2 regions of the Pseudoalteromonas sp. CF6-2 genome follow, and region 2 is predicted to be linked to the other one. Evidence: riboswitches for the same ligand, from Rfam matches in the RefSeq annotation. Region 2 holds a riboswitch; the other holds the start of a gene.
What was found. Region 2 has a riboswitch for lysine ahead of dapA (4-hydroxy-tetrahydrodipicolinate synthase). Riboswitches for the same ligand answer to the same signal wherever they lie in the genome.
Positions count from the first base shown of each region.

Region 1: linked by a shared signal. The riboswitch ahead of lysC (lysine-sensitive aspartokinase 3) and the one ahead of dapA (4-hydroxy-tetrahydrodipicolinate synthase) in region 2 are both predicted to bind lysine.

Region 1 is NZ_CP091442.1:2,123,057-2,126,907, reverse strand. Features, by position in the region: gene nhaD (sodium:proton antiporter NhaD) at 1-1,050, shown strand, start outside; lysine riboswitch at 1,136-1,308, shown strand; gene lysC (lysine-sensitive aspartokinase 3) at 1,390-2,769, shown strand; gene L3Q70_RS09880 (4'-phosphopantetheinyl transferase superfamily protein) at 2,746-3,486, opposite strand; gene L3Q70_RS09875 (sodium-dependent transporter) at 3,635-3,851, shown strand, end outside.
Region 2 is NZ_CP091442.1:211,643-215,493, forward strand. Features, by position in the region: gene L3Q70_RS01050 (PLP-dependent decarboxylase) at 1-537, opposite strand, end outside; gene L3Q70_RS01055 (2,3,4,5-tetrahydropyridine-2,6-dicarboxylate N-succinyltransferase) at 537-1,277, opposite strand; gene dapA (4-hydroxy-tetrahydrodipicolinate synthase) at 1,292-2,176, opposite strand; lysine riboswitch at 2,314-2,510, opposite strand; gene L3Q70_RS01065 (DNA-3-methyladenine glycosylase I) at 2,693-3,388, shown strand; gene L3Q70_RS01070 (protein adenylyltransferase SelO family protein) at 3,397-3,851, shown strand, end outside.

The DNA.
Region 1 (3,851 bases), 1.7 Mb from region 2:
GCGACGTTGTGGTTATTTCTTATGGCTGCAATGACCTTTGTCGCTTATTTAAACTCGAAAGGGTTTATTCAAAATATTGTGCATAAAATTATGCCAAATCAAATCAGTGAACGGAAGCTGATGTTTTTGATTGGTGGTTTTGCGTTTTTATTTTCATCGATTTCAGACAACATAACCGCGACTTTAATCTCGCTTGCGGTGGTGATGTCACTGAAATTAGACCCTAAAAAATTAATAAAATATGCCACCTTAATTGTATTTAGTGTGAACTCGGGTGGGGTATCGCTTATTACAGGTGATGTAACGACCTTAATGATATTCCTCGATGAAAAAGTCACTATTGGTAACTTGTTATTACTTATTGTGCCTTCGCTTGCAAGCGTCGCATTACTGGCTGTGATGTTATCAGCAGGAATGTCAGGTAATGTGGTATTTGAAAAGCAAATGGCTCGTCGTATTGAAAAAACCGACATTACCATTGCGGTTATCTTTTTCTCGACCATTATTGCCACCTTAACTTTGAGCGTTCTTTATAGTGTGCCACCGTTATTAACCTTTTTATTTGGTTTATCGCTGATGTTTTTGGTTGCGCAATTCTTGATGCGCAAAAAAGACGTAAACAAAAAAATCATCGATTATATTCGTGAGATTGAATACGACACACTGTTGTTCTTCGTTGGGGTATTACTGTTAGTTGGTGCACTGAAAGAAGTGGGTGTGTTATCTCAATTTACACATTTATATGAGCTTATGGCTCCTGAGTATGCGAATTACTTAATGGGCTTGTTGTCGGCTGCGGTTGATAACGTGCCACTAACAGCTGCATTACTCAAAGCCGACATTGTTATGAGCCCTCAGCAATGGCTGTCATTTACTTATGCAACAGGGGTTGGTGGTTCAATGCTTATTATTGGGTCTGCCGCGGGTATTATTGCGATGAGTAAAGTCAAAGCATTAACGTTTATGAGTTATTTAAAAATGTCGCTGTATTTATTAATAGCCTATACAGCGGGTTATTATGGCTCACACCTAGCGGGAAGTTTTATTTAACACTTGACAGCTAGACGTCTAAACGATAACTTTCAAAGCCTGCTTTTAACAGCAGGCTTTGTTATTTTAACCAAGTGTTAACTTAACATTCAGAAGAGGTGCGATACTTAGGTAGTTAATGTGAGGTGACGAACGCCAATGACCATTAATGAGGGAAGTACTCGCCGAGAAAAATAGCTGGACGTCACGGTTATTTTTCGGTTTATGGGGCTGAATCCTCAAAACTGTCACCAAATTAGGTGGAGAGCTTCTGGCATGGACTACTCTTTATTTTCAAAGCACCCCCTTGCCGAGTTCTTCTTGAATTACTGTGGATAGTTTTCCACAAAAGGAGACGACATGAATACCCAATTAGCCGCCAACACAAAATCAGATTACGTTGTTGCAAAATTTGGTGGCACCAGTGTAGCTAATTTTGATGCTATGAGCCGCTGTGCAGAAATTGTATGCGCGGATAATCAAGTACGTATTGTTGCTGTTAGTGCCAGTGCGGGCGTTACTAACCATTTAGTTGCATTGTGTAAACGTGATTTGAGCGCGGCTGAGCGCGATGAACACATCACGGGTGTTATTGCTATTCAAGAGAGTATTTTAGCTGAGCTATCGCTTGATGCCGATTTAGCTCATGGCTTTAATGAGACTTTAAGAGCATTTCAGGTGCTTGCTACTGAAGGGGTTAAATCAGCGGCAGAGCAAGACGAGCTGCTAAGTTTTGGTGAGCGCTTATCATCGTATTTATTTACGCAAGTGTTGCGTGGCCAGGGTTTAGATGCGGTGCGATTTGATGTGCGTAAAGTATTAAAAACAGATAGCCAATTCGCTAAAGCCACTCCAAACATTGCTGCAACAGCTGCTGCTGCAAAAAAACATTTAGTGCCATTGTTAGCTGAGCAAGTTGTAGTAACACAAGGGTTTATTGGCAGTGATGAATATAACCAAACAACGACTTTAGGCCGTGGCGGCTCAGATTACAGTGCGGCATTACTGGCTGAAGCAATCAACGCAAAGAGTGTGCATATTTGGACGGATGTGGTGGGTATTTTCAGTACTGATCCGCGTTTATGTGTAAAAGCTACACCTATTGCAAGGCTTAGCTTTGATGAAGCCGCTGAAATGGCTACCTTTGGGGCAAAAGTGCTGCATCCAGCTACTATTTTACCGGCAAGCCGCAGCCATATTAGTGTGTTTGTTGGTTCGAGCCGTGAGCCACAATTAGGCGGCACATGGATTGAAAAAGAAAAGTCAGAGCAGCCAGGTATCCGAGCAGTCACGCAGCGTAAAAACCAAATTCTTTTAACGGTTAAAAGCCCAGAAATGCTTCTTGCGAGTGGTTTCTTAGCGCGTGTATTTACTATCTTAAGTGAATTTAATATTTCGGTTGATTTGGTTACTACCTCAGAGATCAGTGTTGCAATCACGTTAGATAACGCACCGAATGCATCACGTCCTGAGCTGGATCAAGCTTGTTTAGATAAGCTTTCTGAGTTTTGTCATGTGTCGGTTGAGAATAACTTAACGCTGGTGGCTCTAATTGGCTCTGAGATTCAACTGCGACAACAAGAGACCAACTTAATGCAAGTATTGAGTGATTTTAATATTCGTTTAATTTGTCATGGTGCAAGTAAACATAACCTGTGCTTTTTGGTGGAGCAGAGCGAGTCTGACCTTGTTGTTCAAGCTATTCATAGTCGATTATTAGAAAGCCAAGTCGCGGCATAGGTCGTTAAAGTTAATAAAAGAGCACTGCCAGTCAGTGCTTTTTTGTGCCACCACGCTTATGTCAAAATCATTCAGTGTGTTACTTGAGACCGTGAGGTTATGTTTTTCGATTTCAGTAAACACATTCGGGCTCAAAAGTTTAGCGATAGGTTGCGATGTTGCTTTGGCAAGCGCTTCTTTTAGTGTCCAAATTCTAAAAAAACATCCAGCTTGCTCATTTATATCGCTAAAGCCACTTATTAAATTAACTTCATTGCGATCGTAAAAATGTTTGGCGAGCTTCACAAAAGGGCGTGTTTTCGAACAGTGTTCGATATCAAAACCAAATTGATCTTGCTCGGGGTTAAGCGCTGCACCAATAAAACCACGGGAATGTGATAAGCAAGCCCAAATTGGTTCACTTAAAGGCGAGTGAAGCTTCAATTTGTTGTCTACGTCATCAAATTGGCTCGAAATTGCGCAAAGTGGTGTGTTTTTAAGTAAAGGATTGCTGCGTTTTAATAAATACTTAAGCACTAAGCGCGTGGCAATATACTCTTGCTTAGCGGCTGGCATTTTGCGCTTTGTAAGTACACTAAGCTCGAATTCACTGAGTAACCTTTCAATGGGCAGGGAGCTGATATTGATACGTGAAGCATCCATAAGTACAACTTGTTTATCAGTTGAACTTAGCCCTGAATCAATTTTTAAGGTGTTAGAAAAATAGTGACTGCTCATGGTTTGTGGCTTTTACGAAACCCTACAATTAGATTTGTTTATTTTTACAGCAAATGCTCTTGTATGGGCACGAACAAACGCAAATTGTTTACGCAGTTGACTGTAATTATGGTTTAATGAGGAAAAATAATAACAGAAATGTAGATGTATGGCACAAGTTCGTGATGGCTTCCAAAGTCGTATTGGTTTTGTACTTGCCGCTTCTGGTGCGGCAGTAGGTTTAGGTAATATTTGGGGGTTCCCAACGCAGGCGGCAAACCATGGCGGCGGTGCATTTTTACTTGTTTATTTTATCGTTATTTTCTTATTAGCACTTCCTGCTTTGTATACTGAGTTGTATTTAGGCCACCAAGCGCAGGCAAACC
Region 2 (3,851 bases):
AAGAGCTGGGTAATCACTGACCGTGAGAGCTTGCCACTCATCACAGCCCAAACCAAAAGGAGTGAGGCTGTCGCCGCCAAGCGGGTTCTTTTCGCTGTCTGGCCAACGCAGTTGTACACGCAATAGAACTTGCAACTGACAATTTGCTTTCATTGCTTGTTCGTTTAACCAGCGCACTTGGTTAATGCTCTCGGCCACAAAGGTACGTACGCCGCGAGCAATAAAATGTGAAATTTGTTTAGGGCTTTTTGCAGGCCCTGTGTTGAGCACGCGCTCGCTATCGATGCCCTGGGCAAGTACTTGCTCAAGTTCACCTTTACTTGCAACATCAAAATTAAACCCTGCGCTGTCTAAACATTGAATAATGCGAGACAGTGGGTTGGCCTTAACGGCATACCAAAGTTTCACATCGGTTTGCGCAGTCAGTTGATTTAAATGTGCAGTTAATTTATCTAAATCATAGATAAAAAATGGCGTATCAAGATGCGTTGAAACGTGTGCAACCGCTTGCTTGATGGGCGTGCTCAAAAAGCTCATTAACGTAAAACCTCTTCTAACAATAATGATGCATCGCTTTGTTCGTCACGGTATTTCACTATCAGTGCACAAGACATGCTTAGACCTTGCTCGCGAGCCCACGCATTTGAAGCAGGGCGAGAGCCTGGGATCACAATCGCGTTTTCTGGGATCGCTTCACCTTTATCTAGCTGGCGCTCATTCACACAATCGTAGACGGGAATAGTTGCAGATAAGCGCACACCCGGCGCAAGCACAGCACCTTTTTTCACAACCACACCTTCAACAATAACGCAGCCTGCGCCGATGAATGCATCATCTTCAATCACCACTGGGCTGGCACCAATTGGCTCAAGTACGCCACCTAACTGTACTGCTGCACTTAGGTGGACATTTTTACCTACTTGTGCGCATGAGCCCACTAGTGCGTGGCTGTCGACCATCGTGCCTTCATCGATAAAAGCACCAATATTTACATACGCTGGTGGCATGATAATCGTGCCTTTGGCAACGTGTGCGCCACGACGAACACTGCTACCACCTGGTACCATACGCACGCCTGCATCGGCTGCAAAGCCTTGTGGTGCTAAGTTGTGCTTATCAACAAAACCACCTGGGAACTCGGTATTCGTGCCATTTTTGAAAGCGTCTAAAATGCCTTGCTTAACGTCAACATTGGCGTGCCAGTTGCCGTTCTCGTCTTGTGTTGCTGCGCGAACTGCGCCTGATTCTAAGTTGTTTAATAATTCTAACCAGCTCATGATAAAACCTGTTTTTAGTTCCAAGATAAAATTGTGTTGTTTGCGTGGGTGATGCCGTCTGTTTGCTCAAGCTCTAAATGCGTAAGCGGCGGACGTAAATGCGGGGTATTTATTTTACCTTGCAGGTGCATCAGTACTTTTACGGGGATTGGGTTTGCCACAGCGAATAAACTTTGGATTGCTTGCGACCAATCGGTGAATAGATTTGGGTATTGACCACTTAAACTGCGTTTAACAAACTCATGGGTTTGACTCGGCCAAGCATTCGCGGCAACCGACACTAAACCTTTTGCACCAGCTTGAGCAAAATACGGCATAAGTGCATCATCGCCACTGAAAATGGCCAGTGTTGGCGATGCCGTTCTAAAACTTTCAAATTTACTAATGTCGCCACTGGCTTCTTTTAAAGCCCACAGGTTTTTGTGCTCAGCAAGGTTTTTGATCACCTGCGGTGCAATCTCAACTGCGCTTCTTCCAGGTACGTTATACAACATACAAGGGTGATGACTTGCGTTAAGTAGGCTTTCAAACCAATGTGTTTGGCCAACAACCCCAGGTTTTGCATACAGAGGTGAGCCCAGTAGATAGCCATGAATAGGGAGTTGATTGCAGTATTCAACCCAAGCAATTTGTTGCTTAAGGTTCATGCCGCCTACAGCAACCATGAGGGGGACACTCGGTGCTAATTGGCAAACATGCTCAACAATGGCTTGCTGCTCTTTAAGTGAAAGCGCCAGTCCTTCACCGGTACTGCCAAGTAATAAAATGCCGTTATTTGCATCTTGCTGCTCAGCCACCAGTTGTTCAAGGGCCGTGTAATCGACCTCGCCAGATTCAGAAAATGGCGTGACAAGCGCTGTCCATAATGGATAGTCGTTTAAATCAAAATTGTTGATCATCTCTCACGAACTTATAAGGTATTCGAAGAGTTTATGCGGGAACATTTGAATGGAGCCGCATGTCGTCATTCGAACAAGGTATAATTCGAAGAGCGAATGGGCTTAAAATAATAAAGACGCGACGGCCTTATTATACTAAGACCAGAAGCTCTCCACCAAACTAATCAATAGCACTTTGCTATTGTTGGTGACAGTCGCTGGGATTCAGCCCAGTCGCCCGAAATAAGCACCTCACAAACGGTGTTACTTCTCGGCGTTAATTCCCCTCACGTATGATCAACAGAGTCTGTGCTCTTCCCATACGCTACCTGAATAACGCACCTCTTCCAGCCCTTTATGCTCGCTTTAAAGGTTAAAGCCAACATAGTTAAATAGGGTATATTCGGCGATTAAAGCATTTTAGCCATCTAGGTGTCAAGGCGAAGGGTTTGTTTTTAGTGACCGATTTTGCAACATGGTTACGTATAAGCGTGTTTTTACGTACACTTAGCGTTAACCAAATAAATTGGAAAAATGATGGAAAAATTTAACGATATTTATCAACGAGCCGTATCTCGAAAGGGCAGCGAAGACATGCTGCAGACACTGTTATCAAACCCGCTCGATGATACTGATATTGCCAAAATGCATGACGATTTATGGTTAGAAGAGTTCACACGTAAAGTTTTTCAAAGTGGCTTTTATTGGTCTGTTATCAATAACAAGTGGGCAGGTTTTCGCGACGTGTTTTGGGATTTCAGCGTAGAAAAATTGTTGATGATGCCACCGGATATGCTTGAGCAAAAAGCCAGTGACGAGCGCATAGTTCGTAATTTTAAAAAAGTACAAACGATCCCAGAAAACGCATACATGATCCACGAAGTTGCTGAGAAACATGGCAGCTTCAGCCAGTTTATTGCGGATTGGCCAACTGACAATATTATTGGCTTGTGGGCCTATCTTAAAAAACATGGTGCGCGTTTAGGAGGGAATACTGGCCCTTACGCTTTGCGAGCGCTTGGTAAAGATACCTTTTTACTTTCTCGCGATGTAGAAACCTACTTGCGTGCTCACGAGTTGATAGACGGGGGCTTACAAACTAAAAAATCGTTACAAGCAGCGCAAGATTTTTTCAATGAACTACAACAGCAAAGTGGCTATAGCCTGCAAGCACTTAGTCAGCTTGTGGCCTATGGGGTTGGTGATAACCGCGTAGGTGTAGCCACACGTTAAGGACAGCTATGAAACTGCAAACTCGATACACAGATATTAGTGAACTGCTCGCTATTGAAGATATGCCGAGCGCTGTTGCTGAGCCGCAATTACTGCTATTCAATGACAGGCTGGCTGATAACTTTTTAATTAAACATGACAGCGAACTTTTAGCTAAATTGCTATCTGGTTCAACGATAGATAGCGCCGTTGCTCCGGTTGCACTTGGTTACTCAGGTCATCAGTTTGGTCATTTTTCACCGCGTCTTGGTGATGGCAGAGCGCATTTGCTTGGTGCGATTGAGGATCAAGGAGGCACATTGTGGGATATGCAATTAAAAGGGGCGGGAGCAACTGTATTCTCGCGCGGTGGTGATGGTCGCTGTGCCATTGGCCCTGCAGTACGTGAGTACATTATGAGTGAGGCGCTTCATGCGCTAGGTATCGCGACTACACGCTGTTTAGCTGTGGTGACTACTGGTGA